3 regions of the Kurthia sp. Dielmo genome follow, and region 2 is predicted to be linked to each of the others. Evidence: predicted binding sites of a transcription regulator. Region 2 holds the regulator's gene; each other region holds the start of a gene.
The links. Region 2 encodes CtsR, which represses protease genes until heat stress. Its sites were predicted from a motif close to ATGGTCAATAAAGGTCAAACA; they were not measured.
Positions count from the first base shown of each region.

Region 1 (4,469 bases), on a different contig from region 2:
AGAGATTGATTGGACCGCGCGCAGATTACTAGACGTCTATGGCACAAAATTAGTTCCCTATCATTATGATGCATCCATTCTATTATTTGGTATGATGCATCAGATGTTCCACATCGGGAAGTTAATTAATTACCCACGTGGCAATGCGATGGAATTTATAACATTCGCATTAGACCAACTAGATGCCATTACCCCAACATTAATTAGCAACCAAAAGACGCTGCTTGGACCAACTTTTGAGGAATTTATTAATGAAAATATCGAAGCACGTATCATTGATAAAAAGGAACTTCTCAAGCAGCTCCATGGCTTTAAATCGTATTTAAAAGATTTATCAAACCAGCAACAAGAATACATTGCTTATTTAATCGAAGAATTAGAACGTGATATACCACGCTACCATGTGATTAATGCGGTTGCTTTCCAGTTTTATAATAGCTTCCGTGATACACCGCACGCACCAGAAGCCATTGAAATCACGAATCAGCTATGGCAACTTTCAAAAAATAATAGTTAATCAAAAAGAGGTCAGGACAGTTACGTCCCGACCTCTTTTTTTATTATTTTTTATTACCACGTAATTTTGCGACTTTATCCGCTAAGCCTAAAGTTGCTTTTACCGCTTTACGATTTAATGTGTTTTCTTGGAATTTTACTTTTTTATTCAGTCGCTCAATTTCCTGCTTGTACGCCGCAATTTTAGCTGCATCATTTTTCTTCGCAGCCATTTCACGTTTTACACGACGTTCTGTACGTGCATTTTCTGCGTCATTAAATGCTTGCCAACGACGTACTTGCTCATCAATTGGTGCTGTTACATATGGTGTCACAACGCCTGGAATATCAACATTTTTGATTTTCTCATCAAAAGGTGTCGTTTTTGGATACATTGTTTCCTTATACGCATGGTCTAAGTTATTTTTATTTAAGAAGCCAATAAAGCGGTCAAAGTTCTCATTCGCCACTTTCTCTGGTTTATGGAAGTCACTTTGTTCGATAATATCCCAGATGTTTGTGTCCTCTGTAATATCTGGACCCCAGTAATTATTTAATTGGTGATAGTCCGTTAATTCACGCATACGACCATCTTTCGGCAAGATGATGCTTGGTGTCCCTGCAATCGTTGCAGCAATATTCCCGTGAAGACGTGCACCAAAGCTTAAATCTACTTCTTGTAATAACTCCATCCATGTTGGAATATTTACTGGGTAGCGCACATGATCTCCTGTGTAATATTCATCTAATACAGATTCCGGATACACTTTATTTTGGCTAGGTAGGTCCGGTCCACCTAAGTAGGTCATTTTCAGTTCTTTTAGCCACTGTGGAATATAGTAGTAGTTGCCAAATTCATGACGGCTACGATCAATAAAGTTTAATACATTATCTGGTGATAAACGTGAGTTGTTAATTGACACTAACGAATCCTTTGTAATGTTCGTATCTCGAATTTTCAAATCACGACCGAAACTATACATCGACGGACAGCCAATTGGCATATGGTCTACGCCTTCTTGGAAGCCAAGTCCTGTTAAGTAGTCTGAAGTGATTTGACCACGTACCCCAATCATTGCTGATTTATTTAATACAGCTTTTACGAATTTTTTCGTTGCATCGTCAAATTCATATTTCGCACCTTTTTGTGCATCAAATGGCGTACGAGCCCCTACACCGATTACATAAACCGGAATTGTTAATTTATTAATCAGCTCTGCATAACGCTCTAAATGCCCGATGAAATCTGGACGGAATGCATCCGCTAACGGAATAATATAACCGTCATAATTTGCATTAATCATATCTGCATCTTTCGGATTTAATCGATAATAATCCGGCACAATCATGACATCCTCAGTCGTTAATGTGCGGTAAATCCCATAAGCATAAACTAAGTTCCCTACATTCCCTCCAATAGAGTTCGTAGAAGCGATATGTGCTGGGTCAAAGTTGTTTAGTGGGGACATCCCAGAACGCATTAAGATTTTTTTCATATTTGTTCTCCTTTCAATTACAATCACTTTATTAGTTGTCCGTACAAGCACTCTACTACATAGTAGTTAATTTATATATGAAATGTCAATGAAATCACTTGCTCCATTGTAAATGCTCTAAAATATAAAAAAACCGCACAAATGCACAGTTTTTTTAGAAATTATATGTTTCAATTGACCTATCAAAAGGTATTTAAAAATGGATGCCCCTGGAGGGAATCGAACCCCCAGCCTAAGAACCGGAATCTTATGTTTTATCCATTAAACTACAGAGGCATAGCTATATGACGACCTTACTATTATACTAGGTAAAGAGCGTATTATCAACTTTCTATTAAATGATTCATTTCATTTGACCTTTATTGACCAAAAAAGTTATGATATGTTTACAAGGCAACGAAACAGTGCCAATTTTATGGACATATAAGGAGGAAATACTTATGAACTTAATTCCTACAGTCATCGAAACAACAAACCGCGGCGAACGCGCATATGACATCTACTCTCGTCTTTTAAAAGACCGCATCATCATGCTAGGTAGTGCAATCGACGATAACGTAGCAAACGCAATCGTATCTCAACTTCTATTCCTAGAAGCAGAAGATCCAGAAAAAGATATCTACCTATACATCAACTCTCCAGGTGGCTCTGTAACAGCTGGTATGGCCATTTACGATACAATGCAGTTCATCAAACCAGATGTACAAACAATCTGCATCGGTATGGCTGCTTCAATGGGATCATTCCTATTAACAGCTGGTACAAAAGGAAAACGTTTTGCATTACCAAACGCTGAAATCATGATTCACCAACCACTAGGTGGCGCTCAAGGTCAAGCGACTGAAATCGAAATCGCAGCAAAACATATCTTAAAAACACGCGAAAAATTAAACCGCATCTTAGCTGAACGCACTGGTCAACCGATCGAAGTAATCGAAAAAGATACAGATCGTGACAACTACATGTCAGCTGAACGTGCGCTAGAATACGGTATCATTGATAAAATCATGGAACGTAACGAAACAAAATAGTTTTTCATTCCTAACACTAAACAACCATTTCTCATTGGTTGTTTAGTGTTTTTTTATGTTTTTTAGTATTCATTTGCCAAAAAAATGCAGTATGATAGAATCATATACTTAAGGGAGGGATTTTAATTGACCTATTTCAAAAGAATTTTAGCTATTTGTCTGAGCATGAGCTTAGTTTCACCTATGGTCGCTTCTGCTGATACAAATACAGCTTCCTGGCTAAAATGGAAGAATACAAAACTCAGTGCTCACCGTGGTGCACAAGTGGTCGCACCTGAAAATTCATTAGCTGGTGTACAAGGCGCAAAAGAACTTGGCTATGCCTTTATTGAAATCGATGTGCGTAAAACAGCAGACAATCAATATGTATTAATGCACGATAAAACAATCGACCGTACAACTACTGGATATGGTTCTGTCGCTAGTCAAAAATTAAAACAACTTCGTGTATATCATCTTGTAGATAAAAATAATAGGCTAACAACCGAAAAAATCCCAACATTAAAGGACGTATTAGCTTCAGCCAAAAAATATAATGTTGGCGTCAATATTGATGGCTCGAAAGGCGATTTTGGTGATCAAAAATACGCCAAAGGCATCGTGACCCTTGTCAAAAAGGCCAATATGTACAATAAAACATTTTTCGTCATCTCAGATAGTAAAGCACGTGCGAAATTCAATAAAAATTATCCAAATGCCACAATTTCATTTATCGGCAATCCTAAAAAAAGCGTAGCAAGTGATATTAAAAAGCTTAAAAAATACAAACATGCCATTTATACAACCCATATTAATAATCTTGATGCCGCTACAGCAAAAAAAATCCGTGCTAGCGGACTGCGTATTCATATTTATGGCGTCAATACAAAAAGCGCCTATAAACGCGCCAAAAGCTATAAGCCACTACTAGTCGAAACCGATAAACTGAAACCATAAAAAAAGAGAGCTCCCAATCGGAAGCTCTCTTTTTGTGTGCCATTCGGCAGCACTCTCTGTAACAACAAGAAATGACCTAAAAGCGTTCGTTTAGACTTTTTCTTACTACCACAAAACAGTGGTTATTCTACAACATTGTGTAATTGTTTTAATTCATAATAGAAGTCGCCTGATTTACTACCAACGTTACCAGCGCGTAATGCTGTAGTGTAGTGAATAGTTGTTGTTACTTCTTTACCTTCAAATGTAGAAGTTGTTGTTAAGTTATTCATTTCTTCGCCATCAGTAATTTCTGGACGTTTAACGTTTGTGTGACCTAATTCTTCTAAAAGTTCTACAGCTTTGTTTTCACGACCGATGTGGAACTCGATTAATTCAGGGATTTTTAAGTCGACGATTTGTTCTTTTTGACCTTCAGTTTTGATATGTGCAATGTACGTAATATCTAATTCCATGATGAAAAATCCTCCATCCAAATGTATAAGTTTTATTTATACTTATTCTATCATTT
Region 1 is NZ_HE578962.1:98,719-103,187, reverse strand. Features, by position in the region: gene KTHG_RS17210 (TetR/AcrR family transcriptional regulator) at 1-517, shown strand, start outside; gene KTHG_RS17205 (polysaccharide pyruvyl transferase family protein) at 561-1,991, opposite strand; tRNA gene KTHG_RS17200 (tRNA-Arg) at 2,196-2,267, opposite strand; gene clpP (ATP-dependent Clp endopeptidase proteolytic subunit ClpP) at 2,432-3,022, shown strand; gene KTHG_RS17190 (glycerophosphodiester phosphodiesterase family protein) at 3,149-3,958, shown strand; gene KTHG_RS17185 (hypothetical protein) at 4,081-4,413, opposite strand.
Region 1: clpP (ATP-dependent Clp endopeptidase proteolytic subunit ClpP) is a predicted target of CtsR. The motif match lies at 2,341-2,361, and genes of this name have one in related genera.

Region 2 (4,469 bases):
TGTGTAACTCATCAATAAATAAGATGACATTGCCAGCTTGGCGAATTTCATCCATTACTTTTTTCAAACGGTCCTCAAACTCACCACGGTATTTTGTACCCGCTACAACTGTACCCATATCTAGAGTCATAACACGTTTGTCGCGTAAAATTTCTGGTACTTCATTGTGAATAATTTGTTGTGCTAGTCCTTCAGCAATCGCTGTTTTACCAACACCTGGTTCACCAATCAAGACAGGGTTATTTTTTGTACGACGTGATAACACTTCAATGACACGCGTAATTTCTTTACTACGTCCAATCACTGGATCTAAGCTACCTTCACGTGCGATTTGAGTTAAATCACGCGCTAAGCTATCTAATGTAGGTGTATTTGCTGTCGGTGCAGCTGAAGCATTACTACCTGCATTTGTATCATGATTACCAAGTAGTTGTAGTACTTGTTGACGTGCTTTATTTAAGCTAACACCCGCATTATTTAATACGCGTGCTGCAACACCTTCACCTTCACGAATTAGTGCTAATAAAATATGCTCTGTACCGATATATGTGTGACCTAATTTACGCGATTCATCGACAGATAATTCGATCACTTTTTTCGCACGTGGCGTATAGTGAACGACTGGACCCACATCTTTAGTACCGACACCTACAAGTTTTTCAATACCTTCTTCAATTACTTCAGGCGTCACTTCAATTGCTTCTAATGCTTTTGCTGCAATGCCGCCGCCTTCACGAATAAGGCCAAGTAGAATATGTTCTGTGCCGATCGCATCATGTTTCATGCGAATTGCTTCCTCTTGTGCTAATTGTAGAACCTTTTGAGCTCGCTGAGTAAAGTGGTTAAACATCATATGAATCGTCTCCTTTTTCACGCTGTCTCACATTATTTAATATCTCTCGTAATAATGTGGCACGATAAACATCTCTTTCGTTTGGCTTTAATGTAGTGCCAACGTATTGTTGTAAAAAACCTGGTTGAATAACCAACATACATTTATTTAAAACCTTTGTAGGAATGTTTTCAATTAGTCCTAAATCTATACCCAATCGCACGTTAGATAAACAATTTGCCGCTTCATCAGACGTTAAAATACGGGCATAATGTAATGTTCCTAATGAACGATTTACTCGGTCATTCATAATGGTCTCCGCATGATCTAACAGGGCTTTTCTAGACTCTTTTTCTCGTTGTACGATTTGTTCTGCTAATGATTGTAAGTCTGTCAAAATCTCTTCTTCTGATTTACCTAGTGTTACTTGATTTGAGATTTGATAATAATTACCTACAGCTTCTGTTCCTTCGCCATAAATCCCACGAACGACCATACCAAGCCGAGGCATCATACTAATAATTTGTTCCATTTGATCAGTCATTGTTAACGCTGGTAAATGCATCATAACCGAAGCACGCATACCCGTTCCTGTATTTGTTGGACAGCTTGTTAAGTAACCAAACTTTTCATCAAATGCATACGGGACATACTCTTCTAAATAACGATCAAGTGTATCGGCATTGAAATAGGCTTTTTCTAAATCTAGTCCCGGCTCAATACATTGAATACGCAAATGATCTTCTTCATTAATCATAACACTCATTGATTCATCATCTGAAATAACAACAGATGCAGAACGGTCTTTATGCGCTAACTGTGGGCTAATTAAATGTTTTTCGACGAGCACCTTCTTTTGAAGAATCGGCGTCGTTGCGATATCAATATGCGTGAAGTGCTGATCAAGTGTTTCTGCATCAAGCAACACATTTGAAATGGTTTGATCCAATTTAAATGCTTCATCTTCTGAAAAAGCTCGGGGAAAGCGGTAATCTTTCAAATTACGAGCTAGACGAATTCGGGTACTCATAACAATATCGCCATGTTCTACATCGCCCGCCATCCATCTCACATCAGTCGCATTAAAAAAAGTATCTTTTTTATCCATTCAAATCACCGCCATGCAATTCTTTTTCAAGCTTTCTTGCCTGGTCGCGTAGTGTAGCAGCGTCTTCAAAACGCTCCTCTTCTACAGCCTTCTTCATGTCATTACGCAACCCTTCAATTTCTTGCTTTAATTTATAGGTTGCATTGACTGCACCAGGCATTTTTCCAACGTGTCGTGTTGCCCCATTATGAAGACGCTTCATCACTTGTGGAAGTTCATCGCGAAATGCATCGTAACATGTTGGACAATTGAATTTACCATCATGTAGAAATTGCTTGTATGTCATACCACAATTCGGACAAATTAAATGCTCCTCCTGTTGCTGGCTTTTCGGTACATTTGCTGACCATGTAGGAATACCAAACCAGTCTGCAAAAAGCTGTTGCAATGGTACATGTTCATTCTGAGAATGATCATGCTGATGTAATTGTTGGCTACAAATCTCGCAATAATGTTTTGTGATTTGCTGACCATTTTTCACTTGCGTTAAGGTTATTGTTGCAGGTCTTTGCTTACAATTTTCGCAGATCACTTCACACACCTCTTATCTCTTAGGAATATCGTATTTTAATGTCGTTAGCATCGCGCGTAAGATTCGTGCGCGTACTTCATCACGTAATGGCAAGTTGAGCGCTAATATTTGTCGATCGACAGCCGCCAACATCATTTTCGCTTCTCTTTTTGAAATAACTTCTTCATTAATAAGACGGAAAATGATATCTTCTGCAACTTGTTGTGGTGCAGAAATCCCTAGTTGTTGAATGGTTTCATCAATCAAATCAGCACTCGAAGTTATTTGAACGCGAACGATACGAATATACCCTCCGCCTCCACGTTTACTTTGTACCTGATACCCACGTTCCTCAGTAAATCTGGTATTAATAACATAGTTAATTTGCGATGGTACACATTGAAATTTATCAGCGATCTCACTACGTTTAATTTCAATTAAGCCATTTCCTTCTAATTCAATAACTTCCTTCAAATATCCTTCAATAATGTCGGAAATATTTCTCATTTGCTGTCTTCACCTCGCTTGCCTTACTGACTTTGACTATCTTTGACTATATTATATTCAATTCAAAATTCGATTACAAATATTTGGCTCATAAAATGTGTAAAACCTTTTCTCTCATTTCGATATAAAAAAACCATGCCGTAGCATGGTTTTACGATTAAAAGAATTTTTTAATAATTGGGTATTCCCAGTTGTCGTCCTGTATTGCTTTTACGATACCTACAATTGGCACGATTACGGTCATTGCTACGAAGACAACTAAGAATGGCAGACCGATTAAAAGTGCACTGAATATCGCTGAAATGAAAATTAACACGCCCATCAAGATTTGGAATAGCAAGGCTTGAATCGATATTTTTTTAACTGAAGCATCATCAACAAATAAATAAAATAAAACTGGGATAAGGTATGGTGCGAAAAATGGACTTGCATGCACAATCACTTTTAACCATTTAGTAGATTCAACGTTTTTATCGTTCATTTGAATAGTCCTTTCTATTATGTGGTAGTTATTCTACGGGATAAGCTATAAAATAGTTTCATTCTAGCTATAAACCGTTTGGAAACATTTTTTAGCAGTCGACGTCCTTTCTAATATCACATGATGAAAGGGATGTTTCTTTTGAAGAAAGCATTGCTTACAGCAGGAATTACTATTTTATGCCTCGCTGTTTTACTCGTTATGCCCTACTGCCTTTTAAAGAGCTCGTATGATTCAAGCGACTCTGTTGACCATAAAAATATACACTCGATATCGAACGGAAATAGCGGTGAAAAAATTGCTGTTTGGTTATCAAGTGACCGTTAAAGCCATGTATTTTCATGGCTTTTTGTTTTGATTAATTTTCTTTTACGTTTGTCGACATTAGGGTATGGATATGGGACAATATTAATAACTACGGAGAAAAAGAGGCGTTACGATGATTCGAACTTTAGGTTTTACAAAAGACAATAACGTAGTGGCCGATTTTCCATTGGATGAGTTGCATACATTCGACTTCGACTGGTATTGGGTAGATTTTGATCAACCAACACCTACGGAAAATACGTACTTAGATACGGTATTTCACTTTCACCCATTAGCAATCGAGGACTCATTAATGCGTTTACAACGTCCGAAAATCGACTATTATGACGACTGCCACTTCCTTGTCGTACATAAAATGAATTCTATTGAATTAGAAGCAGAAGAAGTAAATATTTTTATCGCTAGCAACTTTATCGTGACATATCACAAGACGCCTGTTCCTGAGATTGAAACAGCACGTAAACGTGTACTAAACCAACCTGGTGATTGGGAGCGCGGTTCTTATTACGCCATGTATCAAGTAGTCGATAAACTCGTTGATAGCTACTTCCCTATGGTTTATAACATTGAAGACCGCTTAAATGAAATTGAAGATCAATTAAATTACCAGCGCAATGCAAAGGCGATGTCCGATGTATTTGATTTACGTAGTGACTTATTACACATTCGTCGTATCGTACTCCCAATGCGCGACCTATTGTAT
Region 2 is NZ_HE578964.1:52,589-57,057, forward strand. Features, by position in the region: gene KTHG_RS18785 (ATP-dependent Clp protease ATP-binding subunit) at 1-853, opposite strand, end outside; gene mcsB (protein-arginine kinase McsB) at 843-1,940, opposite strand; gene KTHG_RS18795 (UvrB/UvrC motif-containing protein) at 1,933-2,472, opposite strand; gene KTHG_RS18800 (CtsR family transcriptional regulator) at 2,485-2,958, opposite strand; gene KTHG_RS18805 (DUF4870 domain-containing protein) at 3,116-3,439, opposite strand; gene corA (magnesium/cobalt transporter CorA) at 3,879-4,469, shown strand, end outside.

Region 3 (4,469 bases), on a different contig from region 2:
GGCGTAATGGACGTGCACCAAATGCTGGGTCCACCCCTTCACTCGCAATCCAATCTAACACTTCTGGCTCAATCACTAGATTTATTTCTTGAGAAGCTAAACGTTTACGTAATGAATTCAAATATTTGTCAGCAATTTTCACAAAATGCTCGCCTGATAATGAATGAAACATCACGATATCATCAAGACGGTTTAATAGCTCTGGTTTGAAATGACGTTTCAATTCAGCCATCACTAAGTCTTCAGTTGCATGTTCATTTGAGTCATTCATTTCAAGTAAATAATGTGAGCCTAAGTTCGATGTCATAATAACCACTGTATTTGTGAAGTTGACCGTACGTCCCTGACCATCTGTAATGCGGCCATCATCTAAAATTTGTAGTAAAATGTTAGCCACATCTGGATGAGCTTTTTCGATTTCATCAAGTAACACAACCGCATATGGATTGCGACGAATTTGCTCGGTTAATTGACCGCCTTCTTCATAGCCGATATAGCCTGGAGGTGCTCCGACTAAACGAGAAACGCTATGTTTTTCCATGTATTCACTCATATCAATACGGACAAAATGGTCCTCTGAATCGAATAATTGCTCAGCTAATGCTTTCGCAAGCTCTGTTTTACCGACACCTGTTGGACCTAAGAAGAGGAATGAGCCAATTGGTTTATTCGGATCTTGGATTCCTGCACGTGCACGCCATACTGCTTCTGTTACTAACTTCACTGCATCATCTTGCCCAACGACACGTTTGTGTAACGTATCACCAAGTGCGAGTAATTTTTCGCGTTCACTTTGAAGCATTTTCGTTACCGGTACACCTGTCCAGCGCGATACAATGGCCGCGATTTCATCTGATGTCACGTCTTCACGAAGTAAGCGTGTGTCGCCTGTTTCTGTTAATTTTTGCTCTAATTCTTCTAATTCTTTTTTCAATTGTGGAATTTCACCATGACGCAATACAGCGGCTTTATTTAAATCATACTCTGATTCCGCTTTTTCAAGTTCATTCCGTTTTTGGTCTAAAAGCTCACGTTTCGCCTGAATTTCTTGCAAGGCATGTTTTTCGTTGTCCCACTGAGTTTTCATTGACGCAGAAGAATCTTTTAATTGCTGTAATTCCTCACGTAAATTTTTCAAGCGTTTTTCAGAAGCCGCATCCGTTTCTTTCATTAATGCTTGCTCTTCAATTTCAAGCTGCATTTGACGACGTGTCACTTCATCTAGCTCTTGTGGCATCGAATCGATTTCCGTACGAATCATCGCACATGCCTCGTCAATTAAATCAATCGCTTTATCGGGTAAGAAGCGCTCTGTTAAATAGCGATTTGATAATTCAGCAGCTGCTACGATGGCACGGTCATGAATTTTCACCGCATGATGGAGCTCAAAGCGTTCTTTTAAGCCACGTAAAATTGAAATCGTATCTTCAACAGATGGCTCGCGTACAAGCACTTGTTGGAAGCGACGTTCAAGTGCTGGGTCTTTTTCAATATTTGTACGGTACTCATCTAGCGTTGTTGCACCGATACAGTGAAGTTCACCACGTGCGAGCATTGGTTTTAGCATATTACCAGCATCCATTGAACCCTCTGTTTTACCGGCGCCAACAATCGTATGGATTTCATCAATGAATAAAATGATGCGTCCTTCCGCTTCCTTCACTTGTTTTAACACGCCTTGTAAACGTTCCTCAAATTGACCACGGTAGCTCGCACCCGCAATTAATGCGCTCATATCAAGCTCATAAATTTCATGGTCTTTTAAGCCTTCCGGTACGTCACCTTTCACAATACGCTGTGCAAGCCCTTCGACGATGGCTGTTTTACCAACACCAGGCTCGCCAATTAATACGGGGTTATTTTTCGTTTTACGAGAAAGGATACGGATGACATTACGAATTTCTTCGTCTCGGCCAATGACCGGATCTAGCTTCCCTTCTTTAACCGTTTCATTTAAGTTACGTCCATATGTTTCTAACGGATTTTTATCTTGTTCATTGTTCATTTTCATTTGCATATCGAGTCCCACTCCTTCATCGGATGTAGTTCGTCAAAGAATAGTTTGACCTTCTTTGACCTTTTTGATTAATTTCATTATAGTCTCGTTTGCTTCATAATTCAACTGATATGTTTGACCTTTTTTGACTTTTTCTTTCTTTCTTATTCTACGGCTTTGCAGGCATTTGGTTTCACTTTTCTATTCCCTATTTTGCGAGGAATTGTATGAACTTTTTTCAAAACAAAAAAGGCTCGACCATTGCCGAACCTCATTGATTATTTAATCGTATTAAATTTCTTGTTTTTCAATTCTAATACGACATCGCAAGCATTTGCGATGTCACGCTCATGCGTAATGACGATAACGCATTTTTGCTGTTCATGTGCGAGCTCTGCAAATAGCTTAATGATTTCTTGTGAGTTTTGCTCATCTAAGTTCCCTGTTGGTTCATCAGCTACAACGAGCTGTGCGTCACAGCACATCGCACGAACGATTGCAACACGCTGCTGCTGACCACCTGACAGATGCTGTACATTTTTCTTCGCCATGACTTCTGTAATACCGACACGCGCTAGCATTTCAAGCGCATAGGTTTTGCGGTCTTTACGCTGTGAATTGGTAATTTCAAGTGCTGCTAAAATATTATCCACCGCAGACATATACGGCAATAAGTTGTATGACTGAAAAACGATTGAGACATATTTATTACGATAAGCCGTTAAACCAATTTTTTTCATCGATTTGCCGTCGTATAAAATATCCCCTTTCTTCGGAACATCAAGGCCAGCGATGAGTGATAAGAACGTTGTTTTACCAGAGCCTGATGAGCCGAGTATGCCATATAATTTGCCGCTATCAAACGTTAAATTGATGTCGTCATAGAGCACATCATTTTTAGATTGATACCAATAATTGACGTCTTTTACTTCTAACATATTCGATTCCTCCTATGAGATTAAAATTTTCTTTGGTTTCATACGCATGATGCCAATTGAAGCAATGATGACAGCAAGGAAACTAATGCCTAAGCCAAAGCCACCAAGCTCGATTAATTCCTTCATCGATAATGTAATATCTAAATCACTAATTTGCTCCTGTACATCAGCAGCTTGTGACATATTGCCGCCCATTGTAGGACCTCCTTGGCCACCGCCACTTGGTATCCCTGATGGGGCTCCGCTACCTTGACCGCCACCCATTCCAGGGCCGCCTTGTGCATTTGAAGCGGTATCCGTTGTTTGTGTCGTCGTTTGCTGTTCAATCAATTGCTTACCGACAGCGTTGCCGACAAACTGACCGCTCACACCCGCTACTGCTAGCGCAATAACAAGTACAAAGACAAGCTCTGTAAAGAACTGGGCGATGATTTTACTGCGTTTTTCACCTAGAGACATGAGAACACCAATTTCATATTTACGTTCACGAATGGTTAGCATCACGATCAACGCTAGGATAACGGTACCGGCTACTGCTACTAAAATGACGATTTTATTCGCGAAGCTTTTCACGTTATCAAGCGGCTGTACCATTTGTTGATATACTTGGTCATTTGTTGTTAATGCATACGTATCTGTATCTAAGCCCGTTGCTTCTGCTGCTTTCACAAAGGTATCCATTTTTTCTGGATCTGTTACGTTAAAGACAACGGAATCTGCCGTATTTTTATAGTCGCTACCTTTGACTTTATTCGCAAATGTGTATGATGTATAAATCGTGTTGTACGGATTTAATGATGCCATTTGCATACTACGTGCGTCTGTTGCTTCGGTTGATTTATAAATACCGACAACGCTTAATTTATACGTTTTGTCGTCACCTTTAACTTTAATTGTATCGCCAACAGCAATATCATTTGCTTCTGCTAGATTTGTTTCAATGACGGCTTTATTGGAGTCTGCATCGGCTTCTGTAATGCCTACACCATCAATGATTTCCGCTGTGCCACCTGTAAACGATGAGGCAGTTGCTGTTGCATTTGTACCTGAGATTGAAATATCACCTTGTGATGCCATTTCAGGCATTTGCATACCACCTGGACCACCTTGCTGCTCAGTGTCGCTATCATCAGATGAATCTTCTGATGAAATAGCATCAAATGATTTTGCGTTCACAGTCGTTGTTGATGACAATGAGTACGATGACAAGTTATCGAGTGCGGTGATTTTTTCAACATCATCTAAATCAATTGGTGTAATGCTGAAGCTACTAGGGTCTGGTCGCTCGCCATCACGAGTATTCTCCTGCATCTCCTTCATCGCATTTTCCATATTGGCTGAAAGCGTTACTGTAGCCCCCATACTTTTCTTAGCATTTTCTGCGGCTGTAAGTGAGGCGCTTTGAATCGTCAAACCCGCAAGAATGAAAATTAAAATAGCTGAGAATACAAATGTCAGTAGTAGTGAACGACCGACTTTTGCTTTTGTGCTATAAAAAGCACGTTTTAAAAAGTTCATATCATTTCCTCCTATAA
Region 3 is NZ_HE578956.1:324,185-328,653, reverse strand. Features, by position in the region: gene KTHG_RS01955 (ATP-dependent Clp protease ATP-binding subunit) at 1-2,017, opposite strand, end outside; gene KTHG_RS01950 (ABC transporter ATP-binding protein) at 2,275-2,934, opposite strand; gene KTHG_RS01945 (ABC transporter permease) at 2,947-4,452, opposite strand.
Region 3: KTHG_RS01955 (ATP-dependent Clp protease ATP-binding subunit) is a predicted target of CtsR. The motif match lies at 2,060-2,080, and genes of this name have one in related genera.